DNA from 2 places in the Aminobacter sp. P4_D5 genome. Region 1 is predicted to be linked to the other one. Evidence: riboswitches for the same ligand, from Rfam matches in the RefSeq annotation. Region 1 holds a riboswitch; the other holds the start of a gene.
The links. Region 1 has a riboswitch for glycine ahead of gcvT (glycine cleavage system aminomethyltransferase GcvT). Riboswitches for the same ligand answer to the same signal wherever they lie in the genome.

Region 1 (7,958 bases):
TTCGGCTTCGAGACGGTGTCGGAGGAATATCTGGAAGACGATATCCCCCATATCGACATGCTGCGTCCGAGGTCGCACACCGGCTCGACAGGTCAAAGTCAGGCCTGACGGCCACGCCATTGGCGCGCCGCCCTGGTAGTCACTCTGCCAGGCATCGGCCTTTTCGGCCCATTGTTCGCGATTGATCAGATGTGCCATGGTCGACCTCCGTTCGACGCGCCGACCATAGCCACAGATATCCTCTCCCGGAACCATGCCTGAAATGACTGAAAATGCCCCCATCATCTATGTCGATGCCGACGCCTGCCCGGTGAAGGACGAGGTGGTGAAGGTCGCAGAACGGCTCGACCTTGTCGTCACCTTCGTCTCCAATGGCGGCCTGAGGCCGTCGCGCGACCTGATGATCCGCAACGTCGTCGTCTCCAAGGGAGCGGACGCTGCCGATGACTGGATCATCGAGAACGCGCGCGCCAACGACATCGTCGTCACCGCCGACATTCCGCTGGCTGCCAGGGCGGTCGCGCTTGGCGCGCATGTGCTGGGCCCCACCGGCAGGCCGTTCACACCCGAAAGCATCGGCATGGCAGTGGCCATGCGCGACCTCAAGCAGCATCTGCGCGAAACCGGCGAGAGCAAGGGCTACAACGCTTCCTTCGCACCGCAGGATCGGTCGCGCTTTCTGGGCGCCCTTGACCAGACGGCACGACGGGCGCTCCGGTCGGTTCCTTCTGGCAAAGGTGAGCCCGAATGATGCGGTTTCGCCGACACTTCATTTTCGCGGCCAGCGCCGCTGTCGGCTTGATCGCACTTGGCGCGGCTCTGTTTCTGCAACATCCCTTGAGCTATGCAATTGCCGCCAATGCTTTTTTCGTGGCCTACATTTTCCTTGTGCTGCGCGAAATGCCGAAGCTGACAGCGGACTTCCTGAGCCGGCGTGCCCAGCAGGCGGACGAGCCTATCTGGATCATCTTCCTGGTCACGATCGGCATCGTTGCGGTGGCAGTAGGGTCGCTGTTTGTACTGATGAACGCGAAGCAGTCCCCGCATCCCTACTGGCTTGCCTTTTCGCTGCTGTCATTGCCGTTGGGCTGGTCCACCATCCATGCCATGGCGGCGTTGCACTACGCCCACCTCTTCTGGAAGGGCGACAAGAACCAAACGACCTCAACACGCAGCCGGATTCCGGTCGGGGGATTGATATTTCCAGATACCGAGCGCCCCTGCGGCTGGGATTTTCTCTATTTCTCCCTCGTCATCGGGATGACCGCTCAGACCGCCGACACCAATATCTCCACGACGGTGATGCGAAAGGCTGTAATGGCCCATTCGGTCCTGTCGTTCTTCTTCAACACCATCATCGTGGCTGCCGCGGTCAATCTGGTGGTTTCACTGGCAAGCTGACCGGCTCACGCGAATATCATCGCAACGGCGAAACAAAATCCAATCTCCAAGCGTAATCACTTCCGAAGGGGCGTAAAATGACGTCCCGCGATGGCTGAGGCCACGGGAGGTCAGGTCCGATGGAAAGCCAGGCACGCACGGCGCAGCAGGCGGATGAGCAGCCCGCGCCGATCGCAGATGGCGAACTGGTCTACCGCCAAACGCGCTGGACCCGCCTCACCCACTTGGTCTGGGCGCTGTCGCTGTTTTTCCTGCTGCTGAGTGGCCTGCAGATCTTCAACGCCCACCCCGCGCTCTATATCGGCCAGCAATCGGGCTTTGCTTTCAACAATGGCGTGCTTGCCATCGGCGCGGAAAATACCGCAACAGGACCAGTTGGTTACACCACAATTCTCGGAAATCGTTTCAACACCTCGGGCGTGCTAGGGCTGTCAGGTCCGGCCGACAATCCGAGCGGTCGCGCCTTCCCGGCATGGGCAACGATTCCCTCCGGCCAGGACCTTGCGACGGGGCGCGTGGTGCATTTCTTCTTCGCCTGGCTTTTGTCCGGCACGCTGCTCGTCTGGCTCATCGCCAGCCTGTTCAGCGGCCATCTACGCCGCGATCTCGCACCGGGCATCGATGATCTGCGCCGGCTGCCCAAGGACATTTCCGACCACGCAAGGCTGAAATTCCATCACGGCCGCGACTACAACACGCTGCAGAAGCTCGCCTATGGCGGCGTGTTGTTCGTGCTGCTGCCACTAATGATCCTGACCGGGCTTGCCATGTCGCCGAGCATGAACGCCGCGATCCCGTTCCTCACTGACATGCTGGGTGGGCGGCAGACCGCACGCACCATTCATTTCATCACCATGCTGCTGATCGTCGGCTTCTTCATCGTTCATATGCTGATGATCCTCGCTGCCGGTCCGATCAATGAACTGCGCTCGATCGTCACCGGCTGGTATCGCACCGACCGGGCTGAAAACGACCGCCCCAAGGGGAGCGACTGAGATGCCCAAATTGGACATGCCGAAGTTCCAGATCACCCGCAGGCGCTTCCTCACAGCCGCCACGCTCGGGGCATCGACCGTTGCGCTGTCTGGCTGCGATGCCTTCGACTTCCTGCAGGACCGCGACAGCAGCGTGCGCAACTTCCTCACTGGTGCCAACGATCTGACCTATCATGCTCAAAGGTTAATTGCCGGCCGCAACTCCCTGGCGCAGGAATTCACCGAGGCTGACATCCGCCAGCCGCAGCGGCCGAACGGCATCACCGCGCCCAACGACAGCGTCTATTTGGGGCTCCAGGTCAACGACTTCGCCGATTGGCGGCTGGAGGTCATTGGCCTTGTCGAAAAGCCGTTGTCACTGTCGCGGCAGCAACTGATGGATATGCCCTCTCGCACCCAGATCACCCGCCATGACTGCGTCGAAGGCTGGAGCTGCATCGCCAAATGGACCGGCGTGCCGATGGCGCTGGTGCTCGACCAGGCGGTGGTCAAGCCTGAGGCGCGCTATGTCGTTTTCCATTGCCTCGACACGATCGAGCAAAGCCTGTCGGGCGACATCAAATATTACGGCTCGATCGACCTGATCGACGCGCGCCACCCGCAAACGATCCTCGCCTATGGCATGAATGGTGGCCCGCTGCCGGTGGAAAACGGGGCGCCGCTGCGCGTGCGGGTCGAGCGCCAGCTCGGCTACAAGATGCCAAAATACCTCCACAAGATCGAACTGGTCGACAGCTTTGGGGTCATGGGCCTCGGCAAGGGCGGCTATTGGGAAGACCGCGGCTACGACTGGTATGGCGGCATCTGACGGCGATCGTCCTTGCCTCCACTACCCGGAAGTATTGGATAGGACTATCCTCCCGGTGAATAAGCACTGCGCGTCTAGGTGACAAAGCGTCGTGCTTGGGATATTGACGACTCGTCGAGGGCCTTTGCGGGCTCTACCTGTTTGCGGGAGAGAACAGCGGAAGCTGTCGCCGAAGGGGAAATCGCCCGAAATCTCTCAGGCAAAAGAACCGTAGACGGGAAAGACACTCTGGAAAGTCGGGACTTCGATCCCGCGCCGAAGGTGTAAGCGCTGCCGACAGAGTTCCGGAGCGCGAGTCTCTCAGGCTTCAGACAGAGGGGCACGGAATGGCCGCCGCAGCGGCTGGACACGTGCGACTCTGGAGAAGACATGACGGGCGACCATACCAACGAACTACCCCTTGCTGACCTGCATTCCGCCGCTGGTGCGCGCTTTGGCGCCTTCGCCGGCTGGAACATGCCGCTGACCTACCCTGCCGGCGTGATGAAGGAGCACCTTCACACGCGTGAACATGTCGGCCTGTTCGATATCTCCCACATGAAGCTGTTCGTGGTCAGCGGCCCCGGTGTTGCCGACCTGCTCAACCGGGCCTGCCCGCTCGATGCCAAGGCACTTGAGCTCAAGCAGTCGAAATACACCTTCTTCCTCACCGAGAGGGCGGGCGTCATCGACGACCTGATCATCACCAGGCTCGGCGACGAGCGCTTCATGGTGGTGGAGAACGCTGGCAATGCCGCAACCGACGAAGCGCATTTGCGCGCTCTGGCCAAGGATTTCGACGCCAAGGTCGAACCGCTTGACCGCGTCTTCATCGCGATCCAGGGCCCTGAAGCAGCAGCGGTGCTCGGACAAGCCGGCATCGCCACCGAAGACCTGTTTTTCATGCAGGGCTTCGAGCCACGCACCAACTGGTTCATGAGCCGTTCGGGCTACACCGGCGAGGACGGTTTTGAGATCGGCCTTCCTGAGGCCGACGCCCGCGAACTGCTAGGCAAGCTGCTCGGCGACGAGCGCGTCATGTGGATCGGCCTTGCCGCCCGCGACAGCCTGCGCCTTGAAGCTGGTCTGTGCCTGCACGGCAACGACATCACACCCGACACTGACCCGGCAAGTGCGGGCCTGATGTGGGCGATCCCCAAGGACCTGCGTGCTGGCGGCAAGTTCATCGGCGCTGAAGCGCTCGCGAAAATCCTCGCTGGAGGCGCCAAGCAAAAGCGCGTTGGCTTGAAGGCCGAAGGCCGCCAGCCGGTCCGTTCAGGCGCTGAACTCTTTGACGCGGACGGCAATCCGATCGGCCGCGTCACGTCAGGCGGCTTTGGCCCATCGGCTGGCTTCCCGGTCGCCATGGGCTACGTCTCAACACCACTCGCCAAGGCCGGAACCCGCGTTTTCGCCGACGTGCGCGGCACCAAGGTGCCCGTCGACGTTCATTCTCTTCCCTTCACGCAGCATCGCTATCGCAAAGGATGATTTCCATGACCAAGACCTATTACACCGAAGATCACGAATGGCTGCGCGTTGAGGGCGACATCGCAACGGTCGGCATTACCGACTACGCCCAGGAACAGCTTGGCGACCTCGTTTTCGTCGAACTGCCCGAGACCGGCCGCAAGGTCGCCAAGGGCGACGTCGCGGTTGTCGTTGAATCCGTCAAGGCAGCTTCGGACGTCTATGCGCCGCTCGACGGCGAGATCATCGACGCCAATGCAACGCTCTCTTCAGATCCGGCACTCGTCAATTCGGCAGCCACCGGCGACGGCTGGCTGTGGAAGATGAAGATCGCCAATGCGGGCCAGCTCGAAGGCCTGATGGATGAAGCGGGCTACAAAGCCCATATCGGTTGACAGGATCGCCTGAGATGACCACTGCACCTTATCCCTTTTCGGCTCGTCACATCGGGCCCGGCGCGGCGGATACCCGCGCCATGCTCGCCGCAATCGGCGTGCCTTCGGTGGAAACGCTGATTTCGCAAGCCGTTCCGAAGTCGATCCGGCTCGACCGGCCGCTGGCGCTGCCGGCACCTGCGAGCGAACATGAAGCACTTGCCGAACTCGGCGAGAAGATGGGCCGCAACAAGGTGCTGAAGAGCTTCATTGGTGCTGGCTATCACGGCGTCCATGTGCCCCCGGTCATCCAGCGCAACCTGTTCGAGAACCCGGCCTGGTACACCGCCTATACGCCTTACCAGGCCGAGATCAGCCAGGGCCGTCTGGAATTGCTGTTCCATTTCCAGACGCTGGTCGCCGAACTGACAGGCCTGCCTGTCGCTTCCGCCTCGCTGCTCGACGAAGCAACCGCAGTCGCCGAAGCTGTCGGCATCGCACTGCGCCATCATCGTGACAAGCGCAGCCGTGTCGCGCTTGCCGGTGCAGCGCATCCGCAGGTCCTCGACGTCGTGCGCACCCGCGCTGAGCCGCTCGGCACCGAGATCGACGGCGAGACCATCGACGACAACACCGCGGCATTGATCGTTTCCTGGCCCGACACCAACGGTGTCTATGGCGACCACAAGGCAGCGATCGAAAAGGCCAAGGCAGTCGGCGCGATCGTCATCTTCGTCTCCGACCCGCTCAGCCTGACGATCACCGACACCCCGGCCAGCCTCGGCGCCGACATCGCCACTGGTTCGATGCAGCGTTTTGGCGTGCCGATGGGCTTTGGCGGTCCGCACGCTGCTTATTGCGCCGTTTCCGACAAGCTCACCCGTCTGATGCCGGGCCGCCTCGTTGGCCAGTCCGTCGACAGCAAGGGCCGTCCCGGTTACCGCCTCGCACTCCAGACGCGCGAGCAGCACATCCGCCGCGACAAGGCGACGTCGAACATCTGCACCGCGCAGGCGTTGCTCGCCAACATGGCCGCGTCCTTCGCCATCTGGCATGGCCCATCGGGCCTGCAGGCGATTGCGGAACGTATCCATGGCCTGACGAGCCGTCTCGCCGAAGGCCTGAAGGCCGCCGGTCTGTCGGTGGTGGGCGACAAGCGCTTCGACACCGTCTCCATCAATGCCATGGGCAAGGCCGAAGCCTTCGCCACTGAAGCAGAGAAGACCGGCCGCCTGTTGCGTGTCATCGACGCCGACCATGTTTCGGTCGCCTTCGACGAGACCTCGACCGTTGCCGACCTCGAAGCGATCGCCGCCCTGTTTGGCGCCAAGGTCGCATCCGAGGCCAAGCGCTCGCTGCCGGGCAAGCCGCGCGGCAAGGAGTTCCTGACCCAGCCGGTGTTCCATGAGAACCGCTCGGAAACCGACATGATGCGCTTGCTGCGCAGGCTGGCCGACAAGGATTTGGCGCTCGACCGCGCGATGATCCCGCTCGGTTCCTGCACCATGAAGCTCAATGCGGCGGCCGAGATGATGCCGGTCAGCTGGCCGTCGGTCGCCAACCTGCATCCGTTCGCGCCGACCAGCCATTCGCTTGGCTACCGCGCGATGACCGACGATCTCGAAGCATGGCTCTGCGAGATCACCGGCTTCGACGCCGTCAGCCTGCAGCCGAACGCCGGCAGCCAGGGCGAATATGCCGGCCTTCTGGCGATCCGCCGCTATCACCATTCGCGTGGTGAGACCCAGCGCAACATCTGCCTGATCCCGTCTTCGGCGCATGGCACCAACCCGGCTAGTGCCGCCATGGCCGGCATGGACGTAGTGGTCGTGCACTGCCTCGACGACGGCGACATCGATGTCACCGACCTCAAGGTCAAGGCCGAGCAGCATGCCGACAAGCTCGCGGCACTGATGTTCACCTACCCCTCGACGCATGGCGTGTTCGAGGAAGGCGCGCGCGACATCTGCGAGATCGTTCATGCGCATGGCGGTCAGGTCTATTTCGACGGCGCCAACCTGAACGCGATGGTCGCACTGTCGCGGCCGGCCGATATCGGCGCCGATGTCTGCCACATGAACCTGCACAAGACCTTCTGCATCCCGCATGGCGGCGGCGGCCCCGGCATCGGCCCGATCGGCGTCAAGTCGCACCTGGCACCGTTCCTGCCCGGTCATGTCGAAATCGGCAGCGCTCACGCGGTCTCCGCGGCTCCCTTCGGCAGCGCCTCGATCCTGCCGATCACCTGGATGTACATCCGGATGATGGGTGCGTCGGGCCTCAAGCAGGCGACGGAACAGGCGATCCTCAACGCCAACTACATCGTCAGCAAGCTCGAGGCGCACTATCCGGTGCTGTTCAAGGGCCGCAACGGGCGTGTCGCGCATGAGTGCATCCTCGACACCCGCGTGCTCAAGGAAACCGCTGGCATCTCGGTCGAGGACATTGCCAAGCGCCTCATCGACTACGGCTTCCACGCCCCGACGATGTCGTGGCCGGTTGCCGGCACGCTGATGGTCGAGCCGACCGAGTCCGAGCCCAAGCACGAGATCGACCGCTTCTGCGCGGCGATGATCGCGATCGCTGGCGAAGCGGCGAAGGTCGAAAAGGGCGAATGGCCGAAGGATGACAATCCGCTGGTAAACGCCCCGCATACTGCGACAGAGACGCTGGTAGGGGATTGGAAGCACCCCTACTCGCGCCTGGAAGCAGCCTATCCGGGCGGCGATCCCGACACTGTGGCCAAGTACTGGCCGCCGGTGTCGCGCATCGACAATGTCGCCGGCGACCGCAACCTGGTCTGCGCCTGCCCGCCGTTGAGCGAGTATCTCGGCGCCGCCGAGTAACAATGTAAGGCTTGCAAGCGCCGGAGCGCCGCGTTACGCGGTTCTCCGGCGCTTTTGCATTTGTACAAAAGGGGAACCAAACTCG
Region 2 (4,590 bases), on a different contig from region 1:
CAGGCGAGGCGGTGCAGACCATACGCCAGATGGAAAAGTACCGGCTCAAATATGTCGAGCAGCCGGTGATGGGCATTGAGCGCATCACTGAGGTCGCGCGCCGCATCGATGCGCCTGTCATGGCCGATGAATCGGCCTGGAACGCCCATGACGCCATCCAGATCATCGCCGCCGGCAAGGTGCAGATCGTGTCGATCTACACCACCAAGGCTGGTGGCCTCTACAAAGCGATGGAGGTCGGCGCCGTGTGCCGCGCCGCCGGCATCATCTGCAACGTCAACGGCTCGATTGAGACCGGCATCGGCAATCTCGCCAACGTCCAGGTCGCTGCTGCTTCGCCGGCGGTGACGCTGTCCTGCGTCATTCCGATCTCGACGCCGGCGGAGGCGCAGCACGGCCAGGTCGGCGGCATCTACTACACGGACGACCTGCTGGTTGAGCCGATGCGCTTCTCCGATGGCGCGATAGCGGTTCCGACAGGACCCGGAATGGGCATCGATGTCGACATGAGGAAGATCGAAAAATACCGCGTCCGCGATTGAGCGTGACACCAGGCTTTCAGGGGAGAACTTAAAGAAATGCGGGCAGAAATCGTCGCAAAGCAGGTCAAGGCAATGGCTGAGCATGGGCTTGATGCCATGATCTGCTCGTCGCCTGAGAACTTCGCCTACACCACAGGCTTCGTGGTTCCGTCGCAGCCGCTGATCCGTCACCGCCATGCGATGACGATCGTCACCCGGGACGGCCGCACTGCGATCTTCGGCGTGGACATGGAGGCATCGACCATCAAGCGGAACAAGCCCAACGTGCCGACGCGCATCTGGGCGGAGTTCTCCGACGACCCGATGCTGGTGCTTGCCGACCAGCTGTCGGGCCTAGGCCTTGCCAAGGCGCGCGTCGGCCTCGAAATGGACTATCTGCCGGCCGGAGACTTCGCCCGCCTGATCGCGGCGATGCCGGGAGCGCGCTTCGAGCATGCCGAGCCGATCCTGGCGCGGCTGCGCCAGATCAAGACGGCCGAAGAAGTGGCCCTGCTGCGCAAGCTGTCGCGCATCGCCGACCAGGCGATCACCGACACGCTGGCCGTTGTTGATGCCGGCGACTCCGAAATGGATATCGCTGGGCACCTGACACGCAACGTCTATTCGCTGGGTGCCGACCATTTCAAGCTTTTGATCGTCGCCACCGGCGAGCGCAGCGTGCTGCCCAATGTCGGGCCGTCCGAGCGCGTGCTGAAGCGCGGCGATGTCTGCCGTGTCGAGATCTTCTCGGTGATCAACGGCTATCAGGCCGGTGTGTGCCGCACGGCAATCGTCGGCGAGGCGCCGCCCATGGCCGACAAGATCTGGGCGCACCTGGTCGAGTGCAAATACGAAATCATGGAGAAGGTGAAGCCGGGCGCCAGCTGCCGCGAGATCTACGACGCCTTCATCGCCAAGCTCGCCAGGCTCAATTTGCCGCCGATCTCGTTTGTCGGTCACGGCATCGGCCTGCACCTGCACGAAGATCCCTACCTCGGCCTGACGCCAGTGCTCGGCAAACCGGGCAGCGACGCGCAGCTGGAAGAGAACATGGTGCTCGGCTTCGAGCCGCTCTGCTACGATACCGGCTATGGCTACGGCATGCAGAACAAGGACATGCTTCTGGTCACGTCGAACGGTTCGGAACTTTTGTCCGACTATGCCGACACCGACAAGCTGATCCTCTGCGGCACTGCCAGGAGTGGTGGCAAGGTCAAGGCGGTCGCCTGAGCGAACTTGCCTTGTGAATTGGCAGCCGGGGTGCTTTGTGACCCGGCCGCAAAGCGACATATCACCCGCCGTCACGGACCGGCGGGGCGAGATTGAGGGTCCGTGACTGAAGTATGGGGTGGAGACACATGCGCACGCTGATCGAGAATTTGAATTTCGCCTTCACGGTCGACAAGGATGACACGGTACTGCGCAACGCCAGCATGGTCGTGGAAAACGACCGGATCGCCGACATTGGCCCGGCAGATGAGGTTGCGGCGCGCCACAAGGGCAAAAGCTTCGACAAGGTCATCGACGGCACGATGCTGGGCCTCTGCCCGGGCTTCGTCGACAGCCACGTGCATTTGTCGGAGACGCTGTCGCGCGCGGTCTTCCCCGATAATCTCAACACCCGCGCCTGGGTGTTTCATTGGGCCAAGCCGTTCTACGCTCACATCACCGAAGAGGATGAATATTGGGGCGCGCTGCTCGGCATCACCGAGATGCTGCGTTGCGGCACCACATGCTTCCTGGACATGGGCTCGCAATACGATCCCGGTGTCGTCATCCGCGCCATGGAAAAGACCGGCATCCGCGGCATCACCGGTCGCCACGCCGCCGACAATCGTCCGGCAGAGCTGCCGCGCGGCTGGACCGAGGAGATGGCCGACCACCACTTCTTCCCCGACGCGCAGTCGGCGCTGAAGGTGCTGGAAGAAAACGTACTGCGCTACAACAACACGCTCGATGGCCGTGCCCGCTGCTGGGTCAACATCGAGGGCAAGGAGCCCTGCAGCCTTGAACTGCATGTTGGTGCGGTGAAGCTTGCTGAAAAGCTAGGCGTTGGCACCACCTACCACCTCGCCACGTCGATTGAGGAAGCCAAGGTCTGCGAAAGCAAGTATGGCTGCTGGCCGATCACCCGCATCGACCGGGCCGGCGGCATCGGCAAGAACCTTGTCATCGCCCATGGAGCTGCCGTGTCGGACGAGGAGGTTAAGCTGCTCGCTGAACGCGGTGCCAGCGTGGCCTTTTGCCCATGCTCGTCGTTCAAGCTCGGCAAGGGTGCGACTGCGATAGGCAAATACCCCGAGATGGTCAAGGCAGGCGTCAAGGTGGGTCTCGGCACTGACGGTGTGTCGGCTGCCGGCAACATGAACCTGATGCGGCAGATGCTGGTCGTTGCCGGCATGTTCAAGGACGCCCGGATGCAGCCCGACATCTTCACCGCAAGGCAGGCGCTGCGTGCCGCGACCATCGAAGGCGCACGCGCCTTGATGTGGGACGACGAGATCGGCTCGCTAGAGATCGGCAAGAAGGCCGACTTCATCTTGTTCGACCTCGACCATGTCGAATGGACGCCGTTCTACGATCCGCTGCAGGCGCTGGTATTTTCAGCTTCAACCGCCTCGATCACCCAGACCTGGGTCGACGGCAAGGTGCTTTATGCTGACGGCAAGGTGCAGGGCGTCGATGAACCGGGCATCCGCCGCAAGGCGCGCGAACTGGCGGCTGCTGCTGTGGTTCGCGCCGGCCTGCACGAGCATGGCGTCGAAACGACCACGACGCTGTACGACGAAGGTAACTGACGCACAGCGCTTCCGCAGCTGACGCGGCGGAAGCGCTTGGCTGCCTGTAGAAGCAATGCGTTCGCAGGCTGCATGGGAGAGATCGGCCGTAGCCTCAAGGCACCGGCCGGCGCCGACGGAGCAACCCCCCAGGAAACTCTCAGGCAAAAGTGACCATGCAGCTGAACGATCTGGAGAGAGGCACTTCGAGTGCCCACCGAAGGGGAAAGCCGTGACGGCAAGGCTGTCGCGGTTAAGCTCTCAGGTACAGCGACAGATTGGGGACAAGCCGCGGGTTTCGGCCCGCTCCCAACTTTGATCGCGGAGAGTGAAATGCCTCATATTGCCGTCATCGGCGCCGGTATCACCGGCGTCACCACCGCCTATGCGCTGTTGGAGCGCGGCTATTCCGTCACCGTCATCGATCGCCAGCGCTACGCCGGCATGGAAACGTCGTTCGCCAATGGCGGCCAGCTGTCGGCCAGCAATGCCGAGGTTTGGAACCATTGGTCGACTTTGCTCAAGGGCATCAAGTGGATGCTGCGCAGCGATGCACCGCTTTTGATGAACCCGATGCCGACCTGGCACAAATATGCCTGGCTCGCCGAGTTCGTCTCCAACATCGCGAATTACCGTGACAATACCGTGGAGACGACGCGGCTGGCGATTGCCGCGCGCAAGCACCTCTTCGCAGTTGCCGAGCGCGAGAACATCGACTTCGACCATGTCCAGCGCGGCATCCTGCATTTTTACTGGGACAAGCCGAGCTTCCAGCATGCGCTGAAGGTCAATTCGATGCTGGTCGAAGGCGGCCTCGACCGCCGCCCAGTGACGGCGTCAGAAGTGAAGTCGATTGAACCGACGTTGCATGGCGATTTCCATGGCGGTTTCTACACGCCGTCGGATTCGACCGGCGACATCCACAAGTTCACCTACGGTCTTGCCAAGGCCTGCGAGCGGCGTGGCGCGCGTTTTGTGTTCGACGCTACCGTCAATCGCATCGCCCGCGATGGCGTTTTCTGCATCGGCTACACGACGGGCGGCGTCGATGGCCAGCCAGTTGACAGGGTCGCCGAGGCCGACGGCATCGTCGTTTGCGCCGGCTCCGCCAGCCGTCATTTCGCCGCGATGCTCGGCGACCGCGTCAATGTCTATCCGGTCAAGGGTTACTCAATCACCGTGCATCTCGACGATGAACGCAGCCAGACTGCCGCGCCCTGGGTCAGCTTGCTCGACGACCGCGCCAAGATCGTCACCAGCCGTCTCGGCGAGGGGCGCTTTCGAGTCGCCGG

Region 2: another riboswitch for glycine. It lies ahead of AC1DWF_RS16470 (D-amino acid dehydrogenase); the one in region 1 lies ahead of gcvT (glycine cleavage system aminomethyltransferase GcvT).

The regions. Positions count from the first base shown of each region.
Region 1 is NZ_JBFUIP010000022.1:28,496-36,453, forward strand. It holds gene AC1DWF_RS07565 (GNAT family N-acetyltransferase) at 1-108, shown strand, start outside; gene AC1DWF_RS07570 (YaiI/YqxD family protein) at 263-751, shown strand; gene AC1DWF_RS07575 (DUF1345 domain-containing protein) at 748-1,401, shown strand; gene AC1DWF_RS07580 (cytochrome b/b6 domain-containing protein) at 1,521-2,396, shown strand; gene AC1DWF_RS07585 (molybdopterin-binding protein) at 2,413-3,204, shown strand; glycine riboswitch at 3,339-3,425, shown strand; gene gcvT (glycine cleavage system aminomethyltransferase GcvT) at 3,574-4,674, shown strand; gene gcvH (glycine cleavage system protein GcvH) at 4,680-5,048, shown strand; gene gcvP (aminomethyl-transferring glycine dehydrogenase) at 5,063-7,873, shown strand.
Region 2 is NZ_JBFUIP010000069.1:17,102-21,691, reverse strand. It holds gene AC1DWF_RS16485 (mandelate racemase/muconate lactonizing enzyme family protein) at 1-542, shown strand, start outside; gene AC1DWF_RS16480 (M24 family metallopeptidase) at 579-1,751, shown strand; gene AC1DWF_RS16475 (amidohydrolase family protein) at 1,880-3,319, shown strand; glycine riboswitch at 3,383-3,485, shown strand; gene AC1DWF_RS16470 (D-amino acid dehydrogenase) at 3,632-4,590, shown strand, end outside.